Regions from separate parts of the Paenibacillus sp. CB74 genome, predicted to be linked through region 1. Evidence: predicted binding sites of a transcription regulator. Region 1 holds the regulator's gene; the other holds the start of a gene.

Region 1 (15,930 bases):
CGTTCCCGGGTCTTGTACACACCGCCCGTCACACCACGAGAGTTTATAACACCCGAAGTCGGTGGGGTAACCGCAAGGAGCCAGCCGCCGAAGGTGGGATAGATGATTGGGGTGAAGTCGTAACAAGGTAGCCGTATCGGAAGGTGCGGCTGGATCACCTCCTTTCTATGGAGAATCGTTTCCCGAGCGGAAACATTCAAATATGCAGGTTCTTAGAACCTGCAACAGCAACACAGTTACTTATCCATTTGTTCAGTTTTGATGGAATTTGAGGGGCCATAGCTCAGCTGGGAGAGCGCCTGCCTTGCAAGCAGGAGGTCAGCGGTTCGATCCCGCTTGGCTCCACCAAACAATTTCATCTATTTGGCTTGTTCTTTGAAAACTAGATATTGAAACGAAAGTAAATGCGAATTAGAACATTCCTTTTTTAGCTGAACTTGTGTATAACAAGTTTCAATAAAAACGGTAGTTAATTGCTGTTGCGATGGTATCGAGTGGGAGCGACTTTTGGCTTTGGACGCAGTCCAAAACAAGGGAAGCGAGCGATCGAAACCGGAGCAATTTGGTTAAGCTACTAAGAGCACACGGAGGATGCCTAGGCGCTAGGAGCCGATGAAGGACGTGGCGAACAACGAAACTGCCTCGGGGAGCTGTAAGCAAGCTTTGATCCGGGGGTGTCCGAATGGGGAAACCCAAGCTGGGGTAATTTCCAGTTACTCACAACTGAATACATAGGTTGTGTAGAGGCATACCAGGGGAACTGAAACATCTAAGTACCCTGAGGAAGAGAAAACAATAGTGATTCCGTCAGTAGCGGCGAGCGAACGCGGAGAAGCCCAAACCAGAGAGCTTGCTCTTTGGGGTTGTGGGACGTCTCACATGGAGTTACAAAGGAACCGGTTAAGCGAAGAGGTCTGGAAAGGCCCGCCAAAGAAGGTAAAAGCCCTGTAATTGAAAGTCTGTTCCCTCCGAGACGGATCCCGAGTAGTGCGGGGCACGTGAAACCCCGTATGAATCCGGCAGGACCATCTGCCAAGGCTAAATACTTCCTAGCGACCGATAGTGAAGCAGTACCGTGAGGGAAAGGTGAAAAGCACCCCGGAAGGGGAGTGAAATAGAACCTGAAACCGTGTGCTTACAAAAAGTCAGAGCCCGTTTTAGGGGTGATGGCGTGCCTTTTGTAGAATGAACCGGCGAGTTACGTTCCCGTGCAAGGTTAAGGTGAAGAGCCGGAGCCGCAGCGAAAGCGAGTCTGAATAGGGCGACATAGTACGTGGACGTAGACCCGAAACCGGGTGATCTACCCCTGTCCAGGGTGAAGGTGCGGTAACACGCACTGGAGGCCCGAACCCACGCACGTTGAAAAGTGCGGGGATGAGGTGGGGGTAGCGGAGAAATTCCAATCGAACTCGGAGATAGCTGGTTCTCCCCGAAATAGCTTTAGGGCTAGCCTCGGAAAACAGAGTCGTGGAGGTAGAGCACTGATTGGGTGCGGGGCCCGCAAGGGTTACCAAGCTCAGTCAAACTCCGAATGCCATAGACTTACTTCCGGGAGTCAGACAGTGAGTGCTAAGATCCATTGTCAAAAGGGAAACAGCCCAGACCATCAGCTAAGGTCCCCAAGTGTGTGTTAAGTGGGAAAGGATGTGGAGTTGCACAGACAACCAGGATGTTGGCTTAGAAGCAGCCACCATTGAAAGAGTGCGTAATAGCTCACTGGTCGAGTGACTCTGCGCCGAAAATGTAACGGGGCTAAACACACCACCGAAGCTATGGCTTGATGCTTGCATCAGGGGTAGGGGAGCGTTGTATAAGGGTTGAAGGTGTACCGTAAGGAGCGCTGGACATTATACAAGTGAGAATGCCGGTATGAGTAACGAAAAGATCAGTGAGAATCTGATCCGCCGAAAGCCTAAGGGTTCCTGAGGAAGGCTCGTCCGCTCAGGGTAAGTCGGGACCTAAGGCGAGGCCGAAAGGCGTAGTCGAAGGACAACAGGTCGAAATTCCTGTACCACCGTAAGCCGTTATGAGCAATGGGGGGACGCAGTAGGGTAGTGACGCGGACTGATGGATGTCCGTCTAAGCAGTGAGGCTGATGTGTAGGCAAATCCGCACATCATTAAGGCTGAGCTGTGATGGGGAGCGAAAATTGTAGTAGCGAAGGTCATGATCTCACACTGCCAAGAAAAGCCTCTAGCCAGGTGAAGGTGCCCGTACCGCAAACCGACACAGGTAGGCGAGAAGAGTATTCTAAGGCGCGCGGAAGAACTCTCGTTAAGGAACTCGGCAAAATGACCCCGTAACTTCGGGAGAAGGGGTGCCCCGGTAGTGTGAATAGCACGAGGGGGCCGCAGTGAAAAGGCCCAAGCGACTGTTTAGCAAAAACACAGGTCTGTGCGAAGCCGTAAGGCGAAGTATACGGGCTGACGCCTGCCCGGTGCTGGAAGGTTAAGGGGAGTGGTTAGGAGCAATCCGAAGCTGTGAACCGAAGCCCCAGTAAACGGCGGCCGTAACTATAACGGTCCTAAGGTAGCGAAATTCCTTGTCAGGTAAATTCTGACCCGCACGAATGGCGTAACGACTTGGGCGCTGTCTCAACGAGAGATCCGGTGAAATTTTAATACCTGTGAAGATGCAGGTTACCCGCGACAAGACGGAAAGACCCCATGGAGCTTTACTGCAGCTTGATATTGAATTTGGGTACGATCTGTACAGGATAGGTGGGAGCCTGAGAGACATGAGCGCCAGCTTGTGTGGAGGCAACGTTGGGATACCACCCTGATCGTATCTAGGTTCTAACCTGGTACCGTAATCCGGTGCGGGGACAGTGTCAGGTGGGCAGTTTGACTGGGGCGGTCGCCTCCTAAAGAGTAACGGAGGCGCCCAAAGGTTCCCTCAGAATGGTTGGAAATCATTCGAAGAGTGCAAAGGCATAAGGGAGCTTGACTGCGAGACCTACAAGTCGAGCAGGGACGAAAGTCGGGCTTAGTGATCCGGTGGTACCGCATGGAAGGGCCATCGCTCAACGGATAAAAGCTACCCTGGGGATAACAGGCTTATCTCCCCCAAGAGTCCACATCGACGGGGAGGTTTGGCACCTCGATGTCGGCTCATCGCATCCTGGGGCTGAAGTAGGTCCCAAGGGTTGGGCTGTTCGCCCATTAAAGCGGTACGCGAGCTGGGTTCAGAACGTCGTGAGACAGTTCGGTCCCTATCTGTCGTGGGCGTAGGAAATTTGAGAGGAGCTGTCCTTAGTACGAGAGGACCGGGATGGACGTACCGCTGGTGTACCAGTTGTTCCGCCAGGAGCACCGCTGGGTAGCTATGTACGGACGGGATAAACGCTGAAAGCATCTAAGCGTGAAGCCCCCCTCAAGATGAGATTTCCCAGTATGTAAGACCCCTTGAAGACGACGAGGTAGATAGGCTGGGGGTGGAAGTGCAGCAATGCATGGAGCTGACCAGTACTAATCGGTCGAGGGCTTATCCAAATATGCAAGTTGTAATTCGCATCTTTCGTTTCGAATCTAGTTTTCAGAGAACGAACTCTGAAATGTAAGCTACGCGTTTGGTGGCGATGGCGGAGGGGTTCCACACGTACCCATCCCGAACACGACCGTTAAGCCCTCTAGCGCCGATGGTACTTGGACCGCAGGGTCCTGGGAGAGTAGGACGCCGCCAAGCGAAGAACCACTGCCGATGTTATTCGGTGGTGGTTTTTATTTGTTTATTTTAAGGGATGCGCAAGCATCTCTTATTTGACTTTATAGGAATCCTCTGACACACTCAAAGGGGTACATATATCAGATATCAGGCCATCATGGATTGATAACAACTCTAGTGAATGAGGTGTAGGACGATATGGAAATTCAAAAATTGACGGTAGATGATTTTGAACCGGCGATGGCACTCTCCGAATACGCTTTTCAAGTAGTAATGAGTGAAGAACAAAAAGAAAAACGGCGGAGTCAATTTTCGTCACAGGATATATGGGGTGTATATGAGGACGGGCAGTTAGGAGCCAAACTTCACATTATTCCTTTTCAAACCTATATTCATGGTAGATCGTTCGAGATGGGCGGTATTGCGGGTGTAGCCACCTGGCCAGAGTATAGACGCAAAGGCTGGGTAGCGGGTCTGCTCAAGCATGCGTTGGAAGAAATGAATCGAAACAAACAAAGTATATCGTTCTTGCATCCATTCTCTTTTGGTTTCTATCGAAAGTATGGATGGGAGACGTATGTTGAATTTAAACGGTATAAAGTACCTACAGCTCATTTGCCTCTGAAAAAAGCGACACCTGGAACAATTCGGCGTGGGGATCCGGGCCTCAGTGTATTAAAGGAAGTATACAGTGCTTATGCTGAACGCTATAACGGAACGCTGGTTCGGGACGATGCAAGGTGGGAGAATTCAGTTCTGGTTAATGGAAGCAGCCAGAAGGCTGTATATTACGATGAAGCTAACGCAGCACAAGGTTATCTTTTATATGAGGTTAAGGAAAATAAGTTTACCATTAAAGAGATTATCTATCTAAATGAAGAGGCTAGGCAAGGACTATGGACCTTTATTGCTAACCATGATTCCATGATCCAGGAAGTTACGTTACAGGCACCTGCCAGTGATACGCTTGCCTTCCAATTGGATAATCCACGGATTCAGCAGGAGATCGTACCTTATTTTATGGCGCGCATTGTTAGTGTGGAGCAGTTTATATCTCAATATCCATTTGCAAGTCAGGACTCACCAGTGCAGATTGTTCTACAGGTAGAGGATACCCACGCTCCGTGGAATGAAGGAGTATGGCAACTGAACGTAGCAATGAATGGAACAGCATCCATATGGAAAACTTCGGAGCCAGTTACTGATGATCAGACTATTAAGGTAGATATTCAAGCCCTTACTGCGGTGCTGATGGGATATCGCAGACCAACAGAAATGGCACGAATGGGAAGAATTCACGGACCGAACACAGCTATCAAGGCTTTGGAACAAGCGATTCCTGAACGAGAAACCTATTTACTCGATTTCTTCTGATGACTACTTCCACTACTCGATTTAACTGGATTAGCTTATATACAAATAAGGCGTAATTGAAAGACAAAAGGACTTCTCCAGCAATTTTGGAGAGGTTTTTTTGTGTCTGGGGAATATTTCGTGTAAAATCGTAAAAAATGAATAGTGACCCCACTTGGCAAACCCACAAAATATGCTATAATGTATATAAAGTCAAAGAAAGTCAAAGTCAACTAAAGGTTTAATACTTAAGTAGCTTTCTTTCTACAATCTGATGCATGATCGCCACTATACGTGATTCATCTCATCGGAGGATCAAGGGAATATTAAAGGACCTTCGTGCTTCCTTCGCTCTCCTGTTGACTCCTGTGGAAGCAAGATTCGCTGTTTCCCTGATTGGTTAAATGGGTAGAGAAGGTGTACTCTGTGGGGGCGTGTGGGTCCTTATTGACTTAACGTTTCAGACAGTGGAGGATGATTGGATGCGTAATATCTCTGATATTATCGAACGATATCTGAAGAGTATTTTGCATGAGAGTCCCGAAGGAATGGTTGAAATTCAGCGTAATGATCTGGCAGATCAATTCTCATGTGTACCTTCCCAGATCAATTATGTCATCAGCACACGTTTTACCCTCGAGAAGGGATACCTGGTAGAGAGTAAGCGCGGCGGTGGTGGTTATGTTCGCATACAGCGCATTGAATTACCAGCCCAATCAGCTCTGCATAACCATTTGCACCATAGTATTGGTGATGAGATCGGGCAGACAGCTGCCGAAGGTTTGATTTATCAATTGGAAGAAGCACGTTTCTTGAGCAAGCGTGAAGCTGGGTTGATGCGAGCTGCTGTATCTAGAGAGGTTATATTGGTCAAACTTCCTTACCGGGATCAAATTCGTGCCAGAATGTTAAAGGCGATGCTAATATCTTTGCTCGGTAAATGAAAACTATCGGGGTCAAAGGAGGTACATCATTATGCTGTGCCAAGAATGCAATAAACGTCCGGCGACACTGCATTTTACGAAGATCGTAAATGGAGAGAAGACGGAATTCCATATTTGTGAGTCATGTGCCCGTGAAAAAGGGGAAATGATTCCTGGAACAGCAGGTGGATTTTCCATTCACAACTTGTTGTCCGGGTTACTTGATTTTGATCCAGCCGGCAAAAGTGGATCGGCAGGAACACCACCTGCAAAGGCACTTCAGTGCGAAGAGTGCGGTATGACGTACGCACAATTCAGTAAGATAGGCCGATTTGGCTGCAGTTCATGTTATAAATATTTTGACAGCCGTCTGGACCCTTTGTTCAAGCGGGTTCATGGTAGTACGTCCCATGTAGGTAAAGTACCTGCACGAGCTGGTGGTCGCATCAAGGTGAAACGTCAAATTGCTGATTTGAAGCGTGAGCTCCAAGAGAGCATCGCCCAAGAGGAATTTGAAGAGGCGGCTCAGATCCGTGACCAGATTCGAGAACTTGAAAAAGGAATAGCTCAGGAGTAAAGTTTGTCATGAGTAGGAGGGATGCGTAATGCCTAATCTGCGCTTTACAGAGAAGGCGCTCAGCGACTGGATGCGCAGTGATGCGGCTGATTCCGAAATCGTCATAAGCAGCCGTGTCCGGATTGCGCGCAACCTTCAGCATGTTCCGTTTCCGATGCTGGCTTCCAATGAGCAATCGGAAGAGGTACTGAATAAGCTGAGCGAAGTACTTCAATACGACGATGTTCATGCCTTTGGGGATTTTCATACTTTGGATCTAATCGATATTGACGAACTCGACAAACGGGTGCTGGTGGAGAAACATCTCATCAGTCCAAGTCTTGCGAATGAATCCAGACATGGTGCGGTTATTCTCAGTGAGGATGAGTCTGTCAGTATTATGATTAATGAAGAGGATCATCTTCGTATCCAGTGCCTCTATCCGGGGTTCCAGGTGAAAGAAGCCTGGGAGAAAGCTTCCGCAATAGATGATGCTTTTGAAGCGCACGTGGATTATGCTTTTGATGATCGCAGAGGATACTTAACCAGTTGTCCTACGAATGTAGGTACAGGTGTCAGAGCATCTGTCATGATGCACCTGCCTGCCCTGGTGATGACGCAGCAGATTGGCCGTATTTTAACCGCAGTTTCCCAAGTGGGATTGACTGTAAGAGGCATATACGGTGAAGGCAGCGAAGCTATGGGTAACCTGTTCCAGATCTCGAATCAGATTACACTGGGACAGACCGAACAGGAAGTCATCGAGAACCTGCATGGTGTTGTGTTACAGATGATTGGTCATGAACGTACAGCCAGAGAACGGTTAATTACCGACTCCAGACTTCGAATTACGGATCGTGTCATGCGTTCTTACGGCATATTGTCTCATGCAGCTATTGTTGATTCCAAGGAAGCAGCACAGCGCTTATCGGATGTACGCCTTGGCGTGGATCTCGGCTTGTTGGATGGACTGTCGATCACGGTCATGAATGAGTTGAATGTGATGACACAGCCGGGATTTTTGCAGAAAACATTCGGGGAAGATATGCGCACAGATGAGCGTGACATCTATCGAGCTCAGTTGATTCGTGATACGATCAATGCAGCGAAGCAGTCCTAGCTTACTCTGATATTGTATTAAATTATGGTTTCATGCCGCATTGCGGCTTTTATATAATAAGGCATGTACGATGCCGAATGACTTTATTCGCAGCACGGCTGCAAACAAAAATGATATGAAGAATACGACGGGGATGTTTTGAAACCCCTCGTTTTATCCAAAACCATGGAGGTGCAGGAGATATGATGTTTGGAAGATTTACGGAACGGGCCCAAAAGGTGCTCGCACTCGCGCAGGAAGAAGCTGTCCGTCTCGGTCATAATAACATCGGTACTGAGCATATTTTGCTCGGCCTCATTCGTGAAGGCGAAGGCATCGCAGCCAAAGCACTGATCGGCCTGGGACTCGGATTGGAAAAAATTCAGGATGAAGTAGAAACGCTGATTGGCCGTGGCCAAGAGCAGCCTACCAACATTGCATATACGCCACGTGCGAAAAAAGTAATTGAGTTGTCTATGGATGAAGCTCGTAAATTGGGCCATACCTATGTAGGCACAGAGCATATCCTGCTCGGATTGATTCGTGAAGGCGAGGGTGTTGCAGCACGTGTGCTCAATAACCTGGGTATCAGCCTGAACAAAGCACGTCAACAAGTGTTACAGTTGCTTGGCAGCAGTGAAGCTGTATCCAGCCATAATGGAACACCTGCCAATGTCAGCACACCAACGCTGGACAGTCTGGCACGTGACCTCACGGCATACGCCAGAGAGAATAACCTTGACCCGGTTATTGGACGTAGCAAAGAAATTGAACGTGTCATCCAGGTACTCAGCCGTCGTACGAAGAACAACCCGGTATTGATCGGTGAGCCAGGTGTAGGTAAAACAGCGATTGCTGAAGGCCTTGCACAAAAAATCATTGCCAATGAGATTCCCGAAACATTGCGCGACAAACGTGTAATGACCCTGGATATGGGTTCAGTAGTTGCTGGAACCAAATATCGTGGTGAGTTCGAAGATCGTCTGAAAAAAATCATGGATGAGATTCGCCAAGCAGGTAACATTGTCCTGTTTATCGACGAATTGCATACCTTGATTGGCGCAGGCGGAGCTGAAGGTGCCATCGATGCTTCTAATATTTTGAAACCGGCTCTGGCCCGTGGAGAATTGCAATGTATCGGTGCAACAACACTGGATGAATATCGCAAATACATCGAGAAGGATGCAGCGCTTGAGCGTCGTTTCCAACCGATTACGGTAGATCAGCCTTCTCCGGAAGAAGCGATTCAGATCTTGCACGGCTTGCGTGACCGTTATGAGGCGCATCACCGCGTGAAAATTACGGACGAAGCGATTGTGCAGGCGGTTAAGCTGTCTGACCGTTACATCACAGACCGTTTCCTGCCAGACAAAGCGATTGACCTGATTGACGAGGCGGGTTCCAAAGTAAGATTGAACTCTTACACGATCCCACCAAACCTGAAACAGCTGGAGAGCCGTCTGGAAGATATCCGCAAGGAAAAAGACGCTGCAGTTCAAAGCCAGGAGTTCGAAAAAGCAGCCGCTCTGCGTGATACGGAACAAAAAATCCGTGAAGAGCTGGATGTAACGAAGAACCAATGGAAAGAAAAACAAGGTCGCACGGATTCCGAAGTAACACCTGAGGATATCGCACAAGTGGTAGCCAACTGGACAGGAATTCCGGTGAACAAGCTGAAAGAAGAAGAGACACAGCGCCTGATGAATCTGGAATCCATTCTGCATGAACGTGTCATCGGCCAGGATGAGGCTGTGAAGTCGGTCAGTCGTGCGGTTCGTCGTGCGCGTGCAGGACTTAAAGATCCAAAACGTCCGATGGGTTCATTTATCTTCCTCGGTCCTACAGGGGTAGGTAAAACAGAACTTGCTCGTGCTCTGGCTGAAGCGATGTTTGGTGATGAAAATGCAGTAATCCGTATTGATATGTCCGAGTATGGTGAGAAGCATTCGACTTCCCGACTCGTCGGTGCGCCTCCAGGATATGTTGGATATGAAGAAGGTGGCCAGCTGACAGAGAAAGTTCGTCGCAAACCATATTCCGTTGTCCTGCTCGATGAAATCGAGAAAGCACATCCGGAAGTATTCAATATCTTGCTGCAAGTGCTTGAGGATGGTCGTCTGACCGATTCCAAAGGTCGCGTTGTTGACTTCCGGAATACGCTGATTATCCTGACATCCAACGTGGGTGCTGAAGCGATCAAACGTAACTCGACACTTGGTTTCACAGCAGTTGTGGATGCAGGTGCGGATTATGATAACATGAAGGGTAAAGTCATGGATGAGCTGAAGAAATCCTTCCGTCCAGAGTTCCTTAACCGGATTGATGAAATTATCGTATTCCACTCTCTGGAACAGAAACACATTGCAGAGATTGTTACGCTCATGAGTGAGGAGCTTCGCAAACGGCTGCGTGAATATGAGGTTGACTTCGAACTTACCGACAATGCCAAGGAATTCCTTGCCAAAGCAGGCTTCGATCCAGCCTACGGTGCGCGTCCGCTTCGTCGGGCAATCCAGAAGCATATCGAGGACAAATTGTCTGAAGAGTTGCTTACAGGCAACGTAACCAAAGGGGATTCACTACTCATTGACGAAGAGAACGGTGCACTGTCAGTAACGAAAAAAGACGTGATTGTTCCTTCTAACGAGGAAATCGAAACCAAATAATATGTAACAAGCTATGGAGAATGAACTCAAGCTTGTATTGATTGTTAATCCTTCTCGGCTTTGGCCGGGGAGGATTTTTTGCATTTTGGACAGAAGACGGACATGATTATGTCAGGAACATGTGTAAAGTTTGCGATAATCCTTTACGAAAAATCTCAAACAATGGTAAACTTTTAGTGACCCTGCACGTCAGGGAGTTTGGGCAAAATTCGTCGAATAATGCAAAATGCTGTTATAAAACTAAATTATAGGAGTGCTGAAGTGGCCAAAGTTAAAACCAAGTTTCAATGTACGGAATGCGGCTATGAAGCCCCCAAGTGGTACGGGAAGTGTCCGGGTTGTCAGTCATGGAATTCAATGGTGGAAGAAACAGAGACGGTGGTCAAAACACAAGGGAGAAATTCTCCTCTGTTTGACAGTAAAGATAAACCGCTTCCTATCATAGATATAGATAGCGGTCAGGAACCGCGTGTACAGACTGGAATCGGCGAGTTGAACCGGGTATTGGGTGGCGGAATCGTTCCAGGTTCACTCGTTCTGGTGGGTGGAGACCCAGGTATCGGTAAATCAACGTTGATGTTGCAGACGTCTCATGCTTTGACGCATTCGGGTCTACGTGTGTTATATGTTTCTGGTGAGGAATCAGTCAAGCAAACCAAATTGCGGGCGGATCGTCTCGGGGCACTCTCTGCCGAGTTGTATGTGCTGTGTGAAACCAATATGGAACGTGTAGAGGAAGCGGTGGATCAGATCCAGCCGCATTTTCTTGTCATCGACTCCATTCAGACGGTGTATCTTCCCGAAGTTACCAGTGCGCCGGGTAGTGTAGCCCAGGTAAGGGAATGTACGTCTAGGTTCATGCGGATTGCCAAAGGCAGAGGCATTGCAACGGTTCTTGTGGGGCATGTTACCAAAGAAGGTGCCATTGCCGGTCCACGTATGTTAGAACATATGGTGGATTGCGTGCTTTATTTTGAAGGAGAACGGCATCATACGTATCGACTGTTGCGTGCGGTGAAGAACCGTTTTGGTTCAACCAATGAGATTGGCATTTTTGAGATGGGCGAGGATGGACTTCGTGAGGTGGGCAACCCGTCAGAACTCTTTTTGTCGGAACGGCCACTGGGTGTAGCGGGTTCTACGGTAGTTGCCAGCATGGAGGGCACACGTCCTTTGCTCGTGGAATTGCAGGCGTTGATCTCGACCACCCATTTCCCTTCTCCCCGCCGTATGGCAACAGGAGTAGACTTGCATCGATTAAATCTGATCATTGCCGTGCTGGAGAAACGGATGGGCATGTTTTTACAAACCCAGGATGCATATCTTAACGTGGCTGGTGGAGTAAGGCTGGATGAGCCCGCGGTAGATTTGGCGGTTGCGGTCAGCATTGCCTCCAGTTTGAGAGATGTACCGACCAAGCCGGATGACGTCATCTTTGGCGAGATTGGTCTCACAGGTGAAGTTCGAGCCGTATCACGAGCAGAACAACGAGTGAAGGAAGCCGCGAAGCTGGGCTTCAAGCGTGTTATTTTACCAGAAAAAAGCTTAAAGGGCTGGAAACATCCTCGCGGGATACAACTGATCGGTGTGAATACCGTGGCAGATGCACTAGCGGTTGCTTTAGATTAGGGGGCATAACAAGATGAAAGATTCGAGCCAATTGGATAATATGAATGAATTATTAAGGCTGATCGCACCAGGTACACCTTTCCGCGAAGGTCTGGAAAATGTGCTGCGCGCCAAGACGGGCGCACTGCTTGTTGTAGGATACAGCCCTGAAGTCATGGAAGTGGTGGATGGGGGATTCTCGATTAACTGTGACTTCTCCCCCAACTATCTGTACGAACTCGCTAAGATGGATGGAGCCATTATTCTTAGCGAAGATTTGAAGCGTATTCTTTACGCCAATACCCAGTTAATTCCCGATTCCTCAATCTCTTCATCAGAGACGGGCATTCGTCACCGGACGGCGGAGCGTGTAGCGAAGCAAACGGGTAAATTGGTCGTATCCATATCACAGCGCCGGAATATCATTACCTTGTATCAGGGAACACTTCGTTATTCCCTCAAGGAAATCGGGGTTATTTTGACCAAAGCGAATCAAGCGATTCAAACCCTGGAGAAATACAAAGCGGTATTAACACAGTCCCTTACGAATCTGAGTGCCTCTGAATTTGAGGAATTGGTGACGATTCCTGAAGTGGTCAATGTGATTCAGCGTACCGAGATGGTGATGCGGATCAAAACGGAGATCAAACGATACATTCATGAACTCGGGAATGAGGGACGACTCATCTCCATGCAAATGGAAGAGCTTGTGGGTACAACGGAAGAAGAAGCCTGGTTGTTGTATAAAGACTATGCCCGTGACGACAGTGATGACAAAATCCGTGAAATTATAGTAGGACTGAAAAGATTGTCGGACGATGAATTACTGGATGCACACCATATTGTCCGTCTGCTCGGTTATCCTTCATCAGCGGCCACGTCAGAGGATTCGGTTGCACCTCGCGGATTCCGGGTATTAAATAAGATCCCCCGTCTGCCCAATGTCATTATCCATAACCTGGTGGATCAATTTGAACAACTACCTCATGTTATTATGGCTACAATTGAAGAACTGGACGAAGTGGACGGTATTGGTGAAGTTCGAGCCCGGACCATTAAGGAAGGCCTCAAACGTTTGCAGGAGCAGATGTTTATCGACAGACAGATGTAAGGTTTTGCCTATATAAAGGCTTGAAATGGATGAGGTGAAACAACGATGCTAACCAGATTCATTCCGAATCTCTTTACCCTGGGTAATCTGTTTCTTGGAATGATGGCAATTTTGCTTGCGATTGATGGAAATTACAGTTTGGCTGCCATTATGGTCATTGTAGCGATGCTGCTGGATGGTCTGGATGGCCGAGTGGCACGTGCACTCAATGCCCAGAGCGAATTCGGTAAGGAACTTGATTCCTTGTCTGACATGGTTTCCTTTGGGGCAGCACCAGCCCTGATCATATTTATGGTGTCGTTTCAAGATTCGATGCCGATCCTCGCCTGGATTGCAACAGCGGCTTTTCCGATCTGTGGGGCGATTCGTCTTGCCCGGTTTAATGTTCGTCCGGGGATCCCCGGGTACTTCACAGGTTTGCCGATTCCGGCAGCCGGCGGAGTGCTGGCCACATTGTCCTTGTTTAACAAGGATATCGGTCCCATCAGCATGATGATTGCTACATTGCTGTTATCGTATCTGATGGTCAGTTCGCTTAAATATCCCAATTTCAAAAAGGTCGGGTTGCCACGCAAGGCAATCTGGATTGCCCCATGGGTTGTGTTATTTGCCATAGCCGTAGCCGTGATTTTCCCGGAGCAGCTATCCAAATTGATCTTTATTCCGTTGGTGTTATACGCCTTGTATGGAATGAAGCATAACCTGCGAACAGCGGCCTCGCGTAGTCGGGCGAAAAAGCGCAAGGATGAGAAATCATCCCGTCCTTCCGATCGTTAAGTAACCTTGGTGACAGACACTAGACAAAGAAAGCACGTACTCTCCTGCATTGGAGAATGCGTGCTTTTTGTTTATTCAATCTATTTACGGTAAAAGAAACCCTTGCGAACGACCTACATATCTTCTTACGACAGATTAAACATCCCTAACGTTGAACACTTCTGTGATTCGTGATTTACGACCTCTTCCATGTTAATGTCCAGTAGATTGCAGAGAGCCGACATGTAGAACAGATTCCGCCCTAGTTCAGAGCTGATGACCTCTCGGCAATTCTCACACAATTCACCTTCCACATGCGTTTCCAGCAGGCCCTTGGTTTGAGCGATATCGCTCTCCGGGGCATATTTCTGCTTGGTGGCGTGCAGCTCGATGCAGCCGCATTCGGTAATGGCTTTGGACACGGCACGGTTAACAGACGCTCCGGCTTGTCCCGTTTTGGACAGTACATCAATCAGGCTGCGATGACGCAACAACAGTTCAGAAACTTGATCCTGGAAAGCCTGTAAACTTAGCGTACTCATTTTTGCCACTCACCTCGGGATATGAATTGAATTCATTATATGCCAATAATTTACCTACTTTCAACTGACGATTGCAACATTTCCAAAAAGTTCTTCCGGAAGGGATTAGCAAATTAGGAATTGGATCATACTGGATATCAAGATCAAGATACATTGAAGGAGGTGCAGGGACTAATGTGGAAAAAAGGCATTTTAACTTTTACAGGATTGTGCGGTGCATGGTTCGGCTACACGGCATATCATCTGGCAGGAAAATCGGTCCCATGGATGGCGGAATGGATTCAGTCCGCAGGATTACTGGGAGCTGGGATATCGACGCTGCTGGGAGCTGTAATGTTTATGGCTGTATGTAATATCGGTGGAACATTGATGGCAGACAGACTGCATAGTGGAATCGAATCATTGGCAAAAGTACCTATGAATGAACTGGCTGCAGGTGCCGCAGGTACCGTTGCCGGCTTGCTGGTGGCTTTGTTGTTATACCCTGTTGTGGGATGGATGGGAACGGCAGGAGAAGTGCTACAAGTGGCACTGACGGTGATAGGTGCTTATTCCGGCTACACCCTTGCCATGGCGAAGAAAGACGATCTGGGGGCATTCTGGATGTCTGGGCGATGGGGTCATCCCGAGGTGGATGAGGATAGACGGATGGAAGAACATAAAATTCTGGATACCAGTGTTATTATTGATGGGCGTATCGCGGATATATGCAAAACCGGATTTATTGAAGGCACGATCGTCATTCCGGAATTCGTTCTGGAGGAGCTGCAGCATATTGCCGATTCATCGGATCTGCTCAAGCGGAACAGAGGACGGCGAGGATTGGACATTTTGAACAAAATCCAGAAGGAACTTGATGTAAAAGTCCTGATCTACGAAGGGGATTTCGAGGAAATCTCCGAGGTGGACAGCAAATTGGTTAAACTGGCTAAAGTGCTTCAGGGCAAAGTGGTCACCAATGACTTTAATCTGAACAAAGTGTGCGAACTCCAGGGTGTATCTGTGCTGAACATTAATGATCTCGCCAATGCCGTTAAGCCAGTTGTTCTGCCAGGTGAGGAGATCATGGTGCAGATCATCAAGGATGGCAAGGAGCATGGTCAAGGTGTAGCCTATCTGGATGATGGCACAATGATCGTTGTGGAGGGCGGACGCGAGTATATTGGCATGATGATGGAAGTGCTCGTGACCAGTGTGCTGCAGACTTCAGCGGGACGAATGATTTTTGCCAAGCCGAAACTGTTGGAAAAAGCCCAATAAAGCGGTATGATGGGTAGTGTATCGTTGAATGATATTGTGTATCTTTGAACGATAAACTGACAGACAAGGCAGGGATTGCGGCATGGATAAAGGGTGGGGCGTTGTCATTGTGGCAGCAGGTCGCGGAACCCGTATGGGGACGACCGAGAGCAAACAGTTTCTGTTGCTGCAGGACAAGCCCGTTTTCATACATACGCTTGAGGTATTTGCTGCGCTGGACGAGATCCGCGAGATAGTGCTGGTCACAGGAGCTGCAGATGTTGAACGCTGCCAGGATTGGGTAAAAAAATACCAACTGGATTCACGTGTCCATGTTATCCCCGGAGGGAAAGAGAGACAACATTCTGTCCATAAAGGCCTTGAGGCACTTGGGACGGATTGGGTTCTCGTTCA
Region 2 (15,930 bases), 1.0 Mb from region 1:
AAATCCCCATAACAATGGATGATCCGCATGTATTTTCTATTATCATAATTTGATCTAGCTAAAGCAGGCTATAGATACCTATATACGTTTCAGAGCCTAAATGTACCTGATATACTTTCCGGGAGTTACTCCCGACCTACATATACCTCAATTTCCTCTATTTATATAATTTAGGTTATTATATCATAAACTAAAAAACCACCAACCAGAACAATGGTTGGTGGATTTGCTAACTTTAATGGAGTTGGGGGGTATCGAACCTTTGACCCGAAGATAACGGCCATTGGTTCCGGCAAACACAGTCATGACTGGTTTGGTTTCACTCATGATATATCAAACTCCTGCCGTTTCCTAGTAGAATCAAAAATAATTTCGAATTTATTACCTTCAGCATCTTCACGAACGCGTTTGTTATTCTTTATATAATAAATAGAGGCACCTGATTCTTTAGCTTGTTTCCGTGCATGTTGATTTGCCTTCTTTAGAATTCCTTGGAGCTGTTCTCGATTTTCGAACATCTTGAGTCCCCCAATCTAAATTTCTGTTTATTATATCATAAACTAAAAAACCACCAACCAGATTACTGGTTGATGGTTTCTTGACTCTAATGGAGGCGAGGGGAGTCGAACCCCTGTCCGAAGATAACGACACATAAGCTTCTACGGGTGTAGTCACAGTTTTGATGTCACCCGAGTATCGCCCCGTAACCGGCTATACGTTGGGTCAGCCTGATTGTCTTCTTCAGCACACCCCAGGCGGAGATGTGACAGCGTATCCCACTACTTGTTAGCCCCTAATCCTGTCACATGGGCGATGCAGGTTAGAAGCACGCACACAGTTTCTTAGGCTGCGAAAGCGTAGTTTGTTTGTTGTTTGCCGTTTAATAGGCTTTAGCGTTGATGAAGCGGACGCGTCCCCACTACCCGCTACCCATGCTCGAACTATCCCCGTCGAATCCATAAACGCCCCCTCATATAAGAAGGGCTCCAGGATTAATCCGTGAATACGGAGCAAAGGTGCTGCACATCTTTTTCCTCCAAGGTAAAAAGATGCTTCTTTCAAACTCGGCATTCCTGTCTGCTACATGAGTAATCATAACATAGAGCAGCAAGCCGATATAGTATAGATTGTTGGAAAACGTTCCAACAGGCTGAGCAAGTGTACAAAGTTATCCAATACAACAGGCTCAATCGTCTACATATTATACCGCGTCACCATTCGGAAGTAAAGTTTACCCAGATCGGATCACAAACATCGGCACCTAAGTATTTTACCCACGAATCAGGCAAACTACGCAAGAGCGAGTAATTTTGATTCATCACTACGCCATATTCCATGCTCCTACTTACTTCTTCTACACATATCACAAAAATTCAGTTCACAGCACACTTCAACAACCTCATCTAATTACTTTCGCTAGTACAAATAAAAAAGCCTCAACCTTGCCCATTGCAGGACAACCTTGAGACTCCTTAACTCGAACATCAACCTTCCTAACTCCATCACGAAAACCTAACTTATGCACCTAAAGTAAAACTTTCACACCCAGCGCTCCACTTAACGTGCAACCTTCTGCTTCTCGCGCATTGCGCGTTGAATATCACGTTGTGCATCCCGCTTGGCTGCAGTCTCACGCTTATCAAACTGCTTCTTACCTTTACCCAGTCCGAGCAACAGCTTCGCATAACCATTACGGATATAGATTTTCAGTGGCACAATACTGTACCCATCCTGTTTCGACAGCCCGAGCAGCTTGTGAATCTGCACTTTATGCATTAACAACTTACGCGTACGTGTCGGATCAAGTGGATTATTTCGGTTCCCTTGTTCAAAAGGACTAATATGCATATTATGAATATGAATCTCACCGTTCCGAATCGTGGCAAATGCATCACCAATATTCGCACGGCCGTTACGAAGAGATTTGATCTCCGTTCCGGTAAGCACCATGCCCGCTTCATACGTATCTTCAATGAAGTAGTCATGGGAAGCCTTTTTATTCTGTGCGAGCACTTTACTCTGTCCATCATTCTTGCCCATGTCCTCACTCCTTCTCCGTAAAATAAGCCGGTACCATGCTCTGTAGCAGCGCACCCATTGTTGCACCAAGGTACCACGTGCCAGACCTTAATTGTAGCAAGTACGGCTGTTAAAATCAAGAAAGAGGCGACCTCTGCCGCCCCTCCTCATTACACCACTTCCAAACAGTGCGAAACAACACACCGCAGAAAGTGACTATTTCTCCAACGCTTAACTTGGAGGAACGAATCGTAATTCTTCTCTCCAAGTTACGTTAGTTTTATTTTTTCTTTTTCCGCACAAAAGCTGCCGTGCCGTTACCAGCTGCGCCTTTGCTCTTCTTCCGCTTGCGACGTGGTGCTCCGCCTTCCTGAGCACCCCCAGGAGTTGCGTTTTCTCCGATAAATACGCCGCTCGGCGAAGTGTTTTTACGTCCACTTCCGCCCTTGCCACCTTTACCGCCGCCCTTGCCGGACTTAAAGCTTCCTTCACCGCGACCGCTGCCGCTGCTTTGGCCACTTCCTTGTCCACCAGTTGAACTACTATCCGATCCACCCGATGTAGAGCTATAACCGCCTTTACCTGAGCCAAAACCAAAGCTCACCGCGCCTTTGCCCCGGCCCGTAGATCCGCCAGCATCACCAGCACGACGCTCACCTTTCGGTTTGCCGCCGCCTTTACCTCCGTATCCACCAGATGAGCCTGCTCCCGCACCTGCACTCGCTGCTCCGCCGCGACCGCCACGTCCACCTTTGCTGCTCTCTTCCGGTGATCTGCCACCACGGTTGCCTCCAGCACTGGCTGAGCTACCTTTGCCGCCACGCGAACCGCTGAATCCACCTGGTCCACCCTTGGCACCGCCGCGTCCGCCGCCGCTACTAGGACGTCCACCTTTACCGCCACGTCCACCACCGAAGCCGCCAGGACGTTCAGCGCGAGGTTTCATATCCACCATTTCAAAATCAATCGTATACTCTTCCATGCTGACACGTGCCACACGAATCTTCACTTCATCCCCGATACGGAAGACTTTTGAAGTCCGTTCACCAATTAGAGCCATATGCTGATCGTCAAAATGGTAATAGTCGTCCGTAAGCGCGCTCAGACGAATCAGACCTTCAACCGTGTTCTCCAGTTCAATGAACATACCGAAGCTGGTCACACTGCTGATCATGCCTTCGAACTCTTCGCCTACTTTATCGAGCATGTACTCGGCTTTTTTCATTTTCTCCGTATCCCGCTCAGCTTCTACCGCCACACGTTCACGTTCCGAAGACTGCTGGGCAATATCGGCCATACGTGCTGCCAGATATTCCTGACGGTTCTCCGGCAAAGCCCCATTATTTTCAATGACTTCGCGAATCACCCGGTGAATGACGAGATCGGGATAACGACGAATTGGAGACGTGAAGTGACTATAGAATTCTGCCGCGAGGCCAAAGTGACCTGACATTTCAGAATCATACTTCGCCTGTTTCATGGAACGAAGCATCATCGTACTGATCACGGTTTGTTCTTTGGTTTCCTTGATATCCTCAAGCAACGATTGAAGGGCCCGTGGATGAATTGCATTGCCACGTCCTTTGACCTGGTGTCCGAAATTCGCCGCAAAGGCGAGAAAATTTTGCAGTTTTTCCTGATCTGGATCTTCATGCACACGATAGATAAACGGCACCTTCAACCAGTGGAAGTGCTCTGCTACTGTCTCATTGGCTGCAAGCATGAACTCTTCAATGATTTGCTCTGCAATCGAACGCTCCCGTTTCACGATATCGATCGGTTTGCATTCTGCATCCACAATAATTTTGGATTCTTCAAAATCAAAGTCAACCGCTCCACGACGCATACGCATAGCCCGCAGTTTCAAAGCGATCTCTTTCATCAGATGAAAATCATCCACCAGATCCTTATAACGCTCAAGCAATTCCGGCTCTTCACCTTCAAGGATTTTACGGACGTTGGAATACGTCATCCGCTCTTTGGTTTTGATTACACTTGTGAAAATGTCATGTTTCACAACTTTCATCTGATCGTTGAATTCCATCTCACAAGACAGGGTCAAGCGATCTACCTGCGGGTTCAAACTACAGATTCCGTTGGATAGGCGCTGAGGCAACATCGGAATAACCCGGTCCACCAGATATACACTGCATCCGCGGTTGTAGGCTTCCTGATCGAGCTTGGAATTCTCCTGTACATAATAGCCAACGTCGGCAATATGAACACCCAGACGATAGTTACCGTTAGGCAACTTCTCTACGTTAACAGCATCATCCAGATCCTTGGCATCTTCGCCATCAATCGTGACAATGTTCAGTCCGCGCAGATCACGACGACCTTGTTGAACGATTTCTTCATCAGTAATAGAGTCTGGTGCTTTTTCCGCTTCTTCGACCACTTCATCCGGGAAAGCTTCTGGCAGCTGATGCTTGCGAATGACGGACAAAATATCAATACCCGGCTCATCCTTATGACCGAGAATCTCGATCACTTCACCCTCGGCTGCCGCACGGCCTTCTGGATAGCTGACGATCTTTGCGACGACCTTCTGTCCATCAACCGCCCCTGCAAAGTTGGTACGCGGAATGAAAATATCTCGATTAATCCGTTTGTCATCCGGAATTACGAAGCCGTACACCTCATGGCTTTGGAACACCCCTACAACTTGTGTCACCGCACGAGTAACAATACGGACGATCTCACCCTCCAGGCGACCGCCAGAAGGGCCTTGGGACGTGACTTTAACCAATACCGTGTCACCATTCATCGCACTCTTCATGTCATTGGCGTGAATGTACACATCCGGGTGCTCTCGATCTTCAGGAATAAGGAAAGCAAATCCTTTGGCATGAGCCTGTAGACGTCCGCGAACCAAATCCATGCGCTCTGGCATGCCATAACGATTGTTGCGGGTCAGCAGAACTTTTCCGGATTCCTCCAGCGTATTCAGCATAATCAAAAAGGCTTTGAAATCAGCTGCGTCTTCGATCTCGAAGTGCTGTTCCAACTCCTGATAAGTCATCGGTTTATAAGCGGTCTCCCGCATGAAGTCGAGCAATTGTTGTTCTGTTATCATTAATATATTCACCTCGGGAAACATAAAAGTGTAATCGGATCTCATCTGTTTATGTATCGGAATTCTTACCATTTTCATGCAATCACTGTCGGGAAGAGTATAGTCGCGCACCCATACTATCTCATACCCTAGTATACACGAATTCAATCCAGCCCATCCGTACCTCGTAAAAAAACCACAGTTGCCGGGCGCTCCTCTAAAATCACGCTTTCACGTATCTCTACAGACATTTTATGCGATACCCATGCTGTACGCTTCTGGAAAAGGACTACATCCGAAAATTTTCTGTACACATGACATTCATTATAGGGAGTGCGTTCGCGCGTAACGAATAAGCGAGGGACATATCCATACATGATAGGGGTTGTGTTGCATGTTAAGGAAGGAAAACCGAACAGAAGTGAGAAGAAGACCGAAATCATGGAGTCTATAGATTAGATTATTGTTGGTAAAGTTTGGACGCGTAAAAATTTATTAAAAAACCCCCGTTTCTCCACGAAACGAAGGTTCATCAATTAAGCCATTAGCTTAAGCTATTCATTGCCCAGCAGTTCCAATTTTACTTGGAAAACACCGTAACAATAATAGACAAAATCATAAATCCTGCACCAAGTACCACCGTTGCACGTTGCAGGAAGAGATCCAATCCGCGCGCTTTCGTTTTACCGAAAAGATGTTCCGCACCACCGGAGATGGCACCCGCCAAACCAGCGCTTTTCCCGTGCTGCAGCAATACTACAGTGATTAGACCGATCGAGAAGACAACGAGCAGCAATTTCAAAGCAATATCCATTCTTTCCACCTCCTACCCATGTGGGCATAACATCTCACCATAAAAACAGTTACTTTAATTGTAACATAGCTATTGTTGTGATACAAGTAGTGTAGTTCATACAATACCCTAAATTTGACCATCTACATACTCCATACATTATACGATTAATCCACATCAATAAAAAAGACAAGCCGGTTACCCGGCTTGCCCGTAAAAGCTGGATATCCAGCTTATTTTTTAAGGTTGTAGAATCCTTTAAGACCATTGTATTGAGCCAGTTCACCCAGTTGATCCTCAATGCGGAGCAATTGGTTGTACTTCGCGATACGGTCTGTACGGGAAGGAGCACCCGTTTTGATTTGACCAGCGTTTGTTGCAACAGCGATATCAGCGATTGTGCTGTCTTCGGACTCACCGGAACGGTGGGAGATTACAGCTGTGTATCCTGCACGTTTAGCCATTTCGATTGCATCGAATGTTTCAGTCAATGTACCGATTTGGTTAACTTTGATCAGGATGGAGTTACCGATACCTTCTTCGATACCTCTGCCAAGACGCTCAGTGTTCGTTACGAACAAGTCGTCACCAACGAGTTGTACTTTGTCTCCCAATTTCTCAGTGAGCAATTTCCAACCATCCCAGTCATCTTCAGACATACCGTCTTCGATTGTGATGATTGGGTATTTCTCAACCCATGAAGCCAAGAGGTCAACATACTCAGCGGAAGTGTAAGATTTACCTTCGCCAGCAAGAGTGTACTTACCATCTTTGTAGAACTCAGTGGAAGCTACGTCCATACCCAGGAATACGTCAACACCTGGTTTGTAACCCGCTTTTTCAATCGCTTCGATGATTGTAGTGATTGCTTCTTCGTTCGAACCAAGGTTCGGTGCGAAACCACCTTCGTCACCTACAGCTGTGTTCAAGCCTTTGGAGCTCAATACGGATTTCAGGTTGTGGAAGATTTCCGCACCTACGCGAAGAGCTTCTTTGAAGCTTGGTGCTCCAACTGGAAGAACCATGAACTCTTGAACGTCAATGTTGTTGTCTGCATGCTCACCACCGTTGATGATGTTCATCATTGGAACTGGCAATGCTTTAGCGTTGAATCCGCCCAGGTAAACGTACAATGGCAGGTCCAGAGCGTCAGCAGCTGCGCGAGCTACTGCCATGGATACAGCCAGGATTGCGTTAGCACCCAGTTTACCTTTGTTTGGCGTACCATCCAAAGTGATCATCAATTTGTCGATACCCAATTGATCCAATGCATCCATACCGATAACTTCTGGAGCGATTGTTTCGTTTACGTTTTTAACAGCTTGCAGAACGCCTTTACCGAGGTAACGGGATTTGTCGCCATCGCGAAGCTCAACTGCTTCGTGGGCACCAGTGGATGCACCGGATGGAACGATTGCGCGTCCGATTGCGCCGGACTCCAGGTATACTTCAACTTCTACTGTAGGGTTACCGCGGGAGTCGAGGACTTCGCGAGCGTACACGTCAGAAATAATAGTCATTTGTGATAATCTCCTTTAAATTTGAATTTATTGAAAATTAGGACTCCTTGTGTTTCCCCTTATCCACTTCGTCAGCAGAATCGTCTTCCGATCGCTGTTATCCCCGGATTCCTTTGAACTTATTCTCATAAGTTGGAATCCTGTGATAAAGGCGAACGCTTCGCTTCTTCAGACCATTTCTGCTGCCTCCGTTCAGAGGTAAACGCCAAACTTCCCAATTTCATATATGTTGGCTGTGTAACTTATTTACGAGTAGCAATAACAGATGTACCTGTCATTTCTTCCGGTTTAGGCAACTGCATCAGGTCAAGGATCGTTGGCGCGATATCTGCCAGGATTCCGCCTTCACGCAAGGTAACGTTAGCATCTGTAACGATAAATGGAACCGGGTTCGTTGTATGAGCTGTGAACGGACGTCCTTGCTCATCGAACACCATATCCGCGTTACCATGATCCGCAGTGATCAGTACAACGCCGCCTTTGGCAAGTACTGCATCCACAACACGGCCCATGCACTCATCTGTTACTTCTACCGCTTTGATGGTAGGCTCCAGCATGCCGGAGTGTCCAACCATGTCAGGGTTAGCGAAGTTCAGAATGATGGCGTCATGTTTGTCTGCTTCGATCTCGCGAACACATGCGTCAGCTACTTCATACGCGCTCATCTCTGGTTGCAGATCATATGTCGCAACTTTTGGTGAGTTGATCAGTACACGAGTTTCGCCCGGAAGCTCCACATCACGACCGCCGCTGAAGAAGAAGGTAACGTGCGGGTATTTCTCGGTTTCTGCAATACGCAGTTGTTTTTTATTGTTCTGTACCAGAACTTCACCCAGGGTGTTGTCGAGGTTCTTCGGCGAGTAAGCCACATAACCTTCAACCGTCTCACTGAACAAAGTCAAACATACAAAGTGCAAGCCCACTGGGAACTTCGGACCACGATCGAAACCGCGGAAGTCCTGGTTCGTGAATACTTGCGACAACTGGATTGCACGGTCAGGACGGAAGTTAAGGAAGATAACGGAATCGCCGCTTTCTACCAAACCTACCGGCTCACCATCCGCTTTGACGATAACCGTTGGTTCAACGAATTCATCAAATACGGATTTCTCATACGATTCTTCAACCGCTTTGAGTGGGTCAGTGTATTTCGGTCCATCTCCATAAACGATGGCGCGGTATGATTTCTCCACCCGTTCCCAACGTTTGTCACGATCCATCGCGTAATAGCGACCTTGTACCGTAGCGATTTGTCCCACACCAACTTCTTCAATCTTGGCGATCAGCTTCTGCATGAAGTCTTTACCACTGTCTGGCATAACATCACGGCCATCCATGAAGGCATGAATATATACATCGTTCATTTCTTCTTTTTTGGCCAGATCCAGCATAGCGAACAGGTGGTCGATGTGACTATGTACGCCGCCATCGGACAACAAGCCGTAGAGATGAAGCTTTTTACCGTTTTGTTTCGCTTCGCGCACCGCTTTGACAAGTGTTTCATTGTCGTAGAACTCGCCGTCACGAATGGATTTGGAGATACGGGTCAAATCCTGGTATACGATCCGGCCGGCACCGATGTTCAGGTGACCTACCTCGGAATTTCCCATTTGCCCTTCTGGCAAACCTACAGCTTCACCGCAAGCAGTGAGTGTTGTATGTGGGAATTGGCTCATAAAACGGTCGTAGTTCGGTTTCTTGGCTTGCGCTACCGCGTTGCCTTCCACCGTGTTACGCAGACCAAAGCCGTCCATGATGATCAGTGCTACAGGTTTTGGAGCTGTCATCTTACTTCGCCCCCTCAACAAGCGCGATGAACGAAGCCGGCTGCAAGCTGGCACCGCCAACAAGCGCGCCGTCGATGTCGCTTTGTCCGAGGTATTCTGTTACGTTCTCCGGTTTAACACTGCCGCCGTATTGAATACGAACTGCACTCGCAACCGTCTCGTTGTACAGATCCTTCACCAATGTACGGATGTAAGCAATAACTTCATTCGCATCTTGGGAAGTGGAGGATTTGCCTGTACCAATCGCCCAGATTGGCTCATAAGCGATAACAACCTGTGCCGCTTGCTCTGCAGACAGACCTGCCAAAGCAGCTTCTGTTTGCACTTTGCATACGTCTTTTGTTTGGTTCGCTTCACGCTCTTCAAGCGTTTCACCAAGGCAGAAGATTGGAGTCAATCCGTGACGGAATGCTGCATGTAACTTTTTATTGACAGTCTCATCGGTTTCCGCAAAATATTGACGGCGCTCCGAGTGACCAACGATGACATAATCCACACCCAGGTCTTTCAGCATTACACCGCTGATTTCACCTGTGAATGCACCATTGTCTTCAAAATGAAGATTTTGTGCACCAATTTTGATGTTTGTGCCTTTAACGGCTTCTACCAGGGATGGCAGATTCGTAAACGGTGCGCAGATTACAGTTTCCACGCCTTCAACTTCCGCTTTTCCTTTAACTTCCTGAATGAAGTCATTGGATTCGGAAACCGTTTTGAACATTTTCCAGTTACCTGCGATAATCGGTGTTCTCATGGGTTTCAACTCCTTCATGCTATAGACTACTAAAACTTACTTGTCGTTCAGTGCCACTACGCCTGGAAGTACTTTACCTTCCATGAACTCGAGCGATGCACCGCCACCTGTAGAGATGTGGTTCATCTTGTCAGCCAATTTGAATTTCTCAGCTGCTGCTGCGGAGTCACCGCCACCAATTACAGTGTAAGCTTCTGTCTCAGCGCAAGCTTCTGCTACTGCACGAGTACCGTGGGAGAATGGCTCGATTTCAAATACGCCCATTGGTCCGTTCCATACAACCAATTTGGAGTTTTTGATTACGTCAGCATAGATCTCACGTGTTTTAGGACCGATGTCGATTCCTTCCCAATCTGCTGGGATACCATCGATATCAACGATTTGTGTGTTTGCTTTTGCGCTGAAATCGTCAGACACTACGATATCTACCGGCAGGTAGAAGTTTTTGCCCAATTTTTTCGCTTTTTCGATGAAACCGAGCGCAACATCAAGTTTGGAGTCATCCAGCAAGGACTGTCCAATTTCATGTCCTTGTGCTTTGAGGAACGTGTAAGTCAGACCGCCACCGATGATCACGTTGTCTGCAATGTTCAGCAGGTTGTCGATTACATCGATTTTGTCTTTAACTTTGGATCCGCCAATGATGGCTGTGAAAGGACGCTCAGGGTTGGAAATGGCTTTACCCAACACTTCAAGTTCTTTTTCCATCAACAAACCGGACACCGCTGGAAGCAAGTGAGCAATTCCTTCAGTCGAAGCGTGTGCTCTGTGAGCCGCGCCAAACGCATCGTTAACGAAAACGTCAGCCAGTTCAGCAAATTGTTTTGCCAGTTCCGGATCATTTTTCTCTTCGCCTGCGTGGAAACGAACGTTTTCAAGCAACAATACGTCGCCATTGTTCAGTTCAGCAATTTGAGCTTTAACAGCGTCACCAACAGAATCGTCAGTTTTAACAACTGTTTTACCCAACAATTCAGACAAACGCTCAGCTGCTGGAGTCAAACGCAAGGATTCAACCACTTCGCCGTTAGGACGACCCATATGGCTTGCCAAAATGACTTTAGCGCCTTTTTCAATCAAGAAGTTGATTGTAGGAAGCGTTGCACGAATACGTTTGTCATCTGTAATTTTACCATCTTCGAGCGGCACATTGAAATCTACACGGACAAAAGCCCGTTTTCCTGTCAATTCGATATCGCGTACACTTTTTTTGTTCATCTGTATTTCCTCCGCACCCATGTATTTGGTGGACCGATCAAGGGCTGAAATCCCTTGTCAATCCTGGTGTTTTTGAGAAATTTGCAAAATATTGATATATAAAGAGCGGAAACAATATAGCATCTGTTTCCGCTCTATGTTATTGCAGATATTACTTAATCATTTTTGCAAAGTGCTCCAAAGTGCGAACCAATTGTGCAGTGTAGGACATTTCATTGTCATACCAAGCTACAGTTTTAACCAATTGTTGGTCGCCAACAGTCAGAACTTTAGTTTGAGTTGCATCAAACAGGGAACCGAAAGTGATACCTTGGATGTCGGAAGATACGATTTCGTCTTCAGTGTATCCGAAAGTTTGTGGGTCGGAAGCTTCTTTCATTACTGCGTTAACTTCTTCAGCAGTAACTTTTTTACCCAGAACAGTTACGAGCTCAGTCAGGGAACCAGTAGCTACTGGTACACGTTGAGCTGCACCATCCAATTTGCCTTGCAGTTCTGGAATTACCAGACCGATTGCTTTAGCAGCACCAGTTGTGTTAGGGATGATGTTTTCAGCTGCTGCGCGAGCACGACGGAAGTCACCTTTAGGGTGTGGAGCATCCAATGTGTTTTGGTCGCCAGTGTAAGCGTGAATTGTAGTCATCAAACCTTGAACGATTCCGAATTTGTCTTGCAGTGTTTTTGCCATAGGTGCCAGGCAGTTCGTTGTGCAAGATGCGCCGGAGATTACAGTTTCAGTACCGTCGAGGATTTCATGGTTTACGTTGTAAACGATGGTTTTCATGTCGCCAGTAGCTGGTGCGGAGATAACAACTTTCTTAGCTCCACCTTTCAAGTGTTTCTCAGCTGCTTCTTTCGTTGTGAAGAAACCAGTACATTCCAGAACGATATCTACGCCCAGGTCGCCCCAAGGAAGTTCTTCCGGGTTACGGTTAGCCAATACTTTAACTTCTTTGCCGTTCACTTTGAAGAAGCCATCGTGTACTTCAACATCGCCATCGAAGCGACCTTGAGTTGTATCATATTTGAGCAAATGAGCCAGCATTTTAGCGTCAGTCAAGTCGTTGATTGCTACTACTTCAATGCCCTCTACATTTTGAATACGGCGGAATGCCAAGCGTCCAATACGTCCAAAACCGTTAATACCTACTTTAATCATGAGTAAGTTCCTCCCAAGTTTTGATTAATTTTTTATGAAACTTATATATTCAAGACAGACGGTGAAGTCCGTCAAGACAACAATAGTTGTGTTGCAGAGTAAAACTTTATTCCATTTCAGCAACGATGACTTCGGCAGCTGCCTCATCAATAATCAGAATATCTTCCTGACCAAATCGTAACACGGAATGTATAGCAGCAGCTTTGCTTTTGCCACCTGCGATTCCAATCACAACATCGGTTCGTTCAATATCCTGTAGTCGCATCCCCAGTGTAAGCATGGTATGTACCACCTTACCCTGATCGTTAAAGTAATAACCGAAAGATTCAGATACGGCTCCCTGCTCCTGAAGTTCATCTATGATCTCCGTCGCAAGTTTACGTCTTGTCGCCATCTCCACGGCATCACCAATTCCATGAATAACAATCCGCGATTTTCGAATCAGCTGCAGAATCTCCTGAACACTGGGGTCCTGGATTAATGATTCATAGGCATGATCACTAAGCAAATCCGGTACATGCAGGAGTTTATATTGCGCCCCTACCCGTTTTGCCATCGTAGATGCAATCGTATTTGCCTGAATTTCAAGGCTTTCTCCCAGTCCACCGCGTGCCGGTACGAACCAGACACCTTTGAGCGATGTTGGCGGAGTCAGTTGCTCTGCGACTTCGGCCGTTGTTGATCCGCCAGTAACGGCGACAACGTCGTTGTCACTCATGATATTGCCGAGAGCCTTCGCTCCGGCTCTGCCCAGTTCCCTTTTGGCAAATGGAGATACGTCCGAATCGCCAGGAACCACAACTACCTTTTGCAGACCGTAGGCTTGCTTGATGCGCTCTTCCAGCTCGGATAATCCGAACAACTCTTTGGCTACGGGCTCTAACTGCTGCAGCAAATCATACCCTGCCTCGCTGATCTTCATTCCTGCACTGTCAATTTCAATAAGTCCCTGAGCCTTTAACAGATCGGTCTCAGCCCTCAGAACCCGCTCGGTCATCTGCATGGAATTAGCTAACGTTCTCCGTCCGATCACATCCGATAACATGATCTGTTGCAGAATCGTATACCTCTTTTTCAAGACATCCATGAGATCAGGCAGAAGCTGCTTTTGTACTTCTAAAATCGTTCGCATGCTTTCCACTCCCGCAAGTTCTCGTTCCAAGCTCTCTTTCGTGGCCCTAAAACGTCCCGGGTTAACTTTTTAAGTCCCACGTCTATTCTACCTAAAACTGACGTGACATGCAAGTGTTTCAAGGTGTTATTTCGACACACATTCAGCGTTTGTACGCGCCTATTTTCACAATCCTAGACTTCCATGATCAAGGACTAGCTCACGCATACCATATATAGAAGAAACAAATGAATCCCATCTACATATCGCTCAGAATCACATTTCATCCGGCATGTCCAAAACCTCTAATAGCATTTACTTAAATGCACTCTTTATCCACTCTTCTTCATCATGATCATTTTTAGGTTAATCCAAACCAATACACATCACGAATTGCTTGCAATTAAATATTTCATGAGCTATAATCATTATTGCTGTCACATAATGTGCGCCCGTGGTCCAATGGATATGACGTAGGCCTCCGAAGCCTGAGATCCAAGTTCGATTCTTGGCGGGCGCGCCACTTTTATTTAACAGCTCATAACCCTTTTAACCAATGAAACCGGAAAGGTTTCTTTTTTTTGCAAGTTAGTTTGACTTTCTTTGACTTTTTGTTTGGAATTGTTTATTATGTGGGTAATACGGTAACAGTTTAAGTATAAGCACCAATAACATTTACATTCCAAGGAGGTTTTTCACGTGAGTTTTATTCCAATGGTCGTTGAACAGAGCAACCGGGGTGAGCGCGCCTATGACATCTACTCCAGATTGCTGAAGGATCGTATTATTTTCCTTGGTAGCGATGTTAATGATGTAGTGGCTAATGCCATTATGGCACAGATGTTGTTCCTGGCTGCGGAAGATCCGGAGAAAGACATTCACTTATACATCAACAGCCCAGGCGGATCGATTACAGCCGGTATGGCCATTTACGATACAATGCAATTCATCAAACCGGATGTATCTACCATCTGTGTAGGTATGGCGGCTTCCATGGGTGCATTCTTGCTGAATGCTGGTGCGAAAGGGAAACGTTTTGCGTTGCCTAACAGTGAAATCATGATTCACCAACCGCTTGGTGGTGCTCAAGGTCAAGCTTCGGACATCGAAATTCGTGCTCGCCGCATCCTGAAAATGCGTGATACCTTGAACCGCATCATCTCTGAGCGTTCAGGTCAACCACTCGAGCGGATCGAGAAAGATACAGATCGTGACTACTTCATGAGTGCTGCTGAAGCTGCCGATTACGGTATCATTGATAAAGTTATTGAAAACGTGGGTTCCCAAGGCATCTAATATGCTGCCTGGAGACTAGCGGTAACATCACAGGGCGGGCTTCACCGATATAAAGGTGAGCCCGCCCTGTGCTATTTTCAACTAAACAGGCAAATATCACACCCGTTAGTGGAGTGCGTTGCCTGGATAAACAAGAATCCCCCGTCATCCTGCTTTGACGGGGGATTCTTGTTATTATTTTTCATGAGAAGAATGTGATAAGTGCTCTTGCTTAAAAGTTACCCTACGCGAACTTACTTGTCTGATGTTACGTTGCTAAACGGTTCCGTAGCCTTAGGCAGAATTTCCTTGTAAGTGAACTTCATTTCAGGGAAACCTTCCGCGTAAGCTGTATATTCATACAACTGGAAGAACACAACTGCACCTGTTGGTGTCACATAGAAATCCTGGTCTTTATTTAACCCTTTGTAACCTTCCAGGTATCCACCGCGGGCTTTCAGTTGCTCGCCCACTTTTTTACCCAACGTCTCGCGCATGGTTTTGTTATTTTGCAGCACATCATCTAACGTAAGCTCCTTGCCTGTGTCCAGTGCAAAGGTGTGTCCCGTGCGGGTTGTCATGCCGTGTGCTCCTGCATAGTCCTCATAACGTTGAGTGATCAAACCTAGCACGCCGTTCTCATTGTAGGTCACGACATACGAAGTTTCAAATGCATATGGACGTTTTGCGGTTGCCCCGCCGAATTCAGTGGTTTGTTTTTTGAAAGCAGCAACAGCCGTATCCACTTCATCTTTGAGCACTTTGTTGATTGCCGTTTCAGCTTCTTTGCTGGCAAGTCCACTCACCTGCGGATATTGTACATCCACCTCCGCATTTTTCACAGTCACGTTTACTTTTGTCGATTTTACCTGCACATTATTTTGCTTCACTTTGCTGAGTGTCAACGTTTTGGTTTTGCCATCCCAATTTCCCTGTACACCCAGATAATCTCGCATTGCCGAGAATGGAATATATAATCGACCCTGAATCAATTTTGCTTCCACCTGAGGGTAATACCCGTTAATATAGACGTTTGGTTGTCCATCCATCAGGCTAACGGTCATCGCATTGTTGGCTGCTGTTACCGTATATGACTTCGTTTTAGCATCATATTTCAACGTTCCACCCGCTACATCTTTGACTGCTGTCAGCGAGACCCAAGTCGATCCACCTTGAAGAAGTCCTTTTTGAGTCAGTGTTTTCCCACCCGATTTCAGCGTTACCTCAGCTGGGGTTGTC

Evidence for each region. Region 1 encodes CtsR, which represses protease genes until heat stress. Its sites were predicted from a motif close to ATGGTCAATAAAGGTCAAACA; they were not measured.
Region 2: a site for CtsR is predicted at 14,007-14,027, ahead of clpP (ATP-dependent Clp endopeptidase proteolytic subunit ClpP). Genes of this name have one in related genera too.

Annotation. Positions count from the first base shown of each region.
Region 1 is NZ_CM146009.1:6,183,042-6,198,971, forward strand. Features, by position in the region: rRNA gene ACX9NY_RS27105 (16S ribosomal RNA) at 1-165, shown strand, start outside; tRNA gene ACX9NY_RS27110 (tRNA-Ala) at 273-348, shown strand; rRNA gene ACX9NY_RS27115 (23S ribosomal RNA) at 565-3,491, shown strand; rRNA gene rrf (5S ribosomal RNA) at 3,568-3,684, shown strand; gene ACX9NY_RS27125 (GNAT family N-acetyltransferase) at 3,862-5,037, shown strand; gene ACX9NY_RS27130 (CtsR family transcriptional regulator) at 5,499-5,960, shown strand; gene ACX9NY_RS27135 (UvrB/UvrC motif-containing protein) at 5,992-6,516, shown strand; gene ACX9NY_RS27140 (protein arginine kinase) at 6,545-7,615, shown strand; gene ACX9NY_RS27145 (ATP-dependent Clp protease ATP-binding subunit) at 7,798-10,260, shown strand; gene radA (DNA repair protein RadA) at 10,522-11,889, shown strand; gene disA (DNA integrity scanning diadenylate cyclase DisA) at 11,903-12,979, shown strand; gene pssA (CDP-diacylglycerol--serine O-phosphatidyltransferase) at 13,025-13,756, shown strand; gene ACX9NY_RS27165 (nucleoside triphosphate pyrophosphohydrolase family protein) at 13,882-14,277, opposite strand; gene ACX9NY_RS27170 (PIN/TRAM domain-containing protein) at 14,452-15,537, shown strand; gene ispD (2-C-methyl-D-erythritol 4-phosphate cytidylyltransferase) at 15,620-15,930, shown strand, end outside.
Region 2 is NZ_CM146009.1:5,134,879-5,150,808, forward strand. Features, by position in the region: gene ACX9NY_RS22710 (hypothetical protein) at 184-327, opposite strand; gene ACX9NY_RS22715 (hypothetical protein) at 324-518, opposite strand; RNA gene ssrA (transfer-messenger RNA) at 606-970, opposite strand; gene smpB (SsrA-binding protein SmpB) at 1,558-2,040, opposite strand; gene rnr (ribonuclease R) at 2,300-5,095, opposite strand; gene secG (preprotein translocase subunit SecG) at 5,655-5,888, opposite strand; gene eno (phosphopyruvate hydratase) at 6,101-7,387, opposite strand; gene gpmI (2,3-bisphosphoglycerate-independent phosphoglycerate mutase) at 7,630-9,174, opposite strand; gene tpiA (triose-phosphate isomerase) at 9,176-9,928, opposite strand; gene ACX9NY_RS22755 (phosphoglycerate kinase) at 9,965-11,146, opposite strand; gene gap (type I glyceraldehyde-3-phosphate dehydrogenase) at 11,298-12,305, opposite strand; gene ACX9NY_RS22765 (sugar-binding transcriptional regulator) at 12,412-13,437, opposite strand; tRNA gene ACX9NY_RS22770 (tRNA-Arg) at 13,865-13,939, shown strand; gene clpP (ATP-dependent Clp endopeptidase proteolytic subunit ClpP) at 14,116-14,712, shown strand; gene ACX9NY_RS22780 (stalk domain-containing protein) at 14,946-15,930, opposite strand, start outside.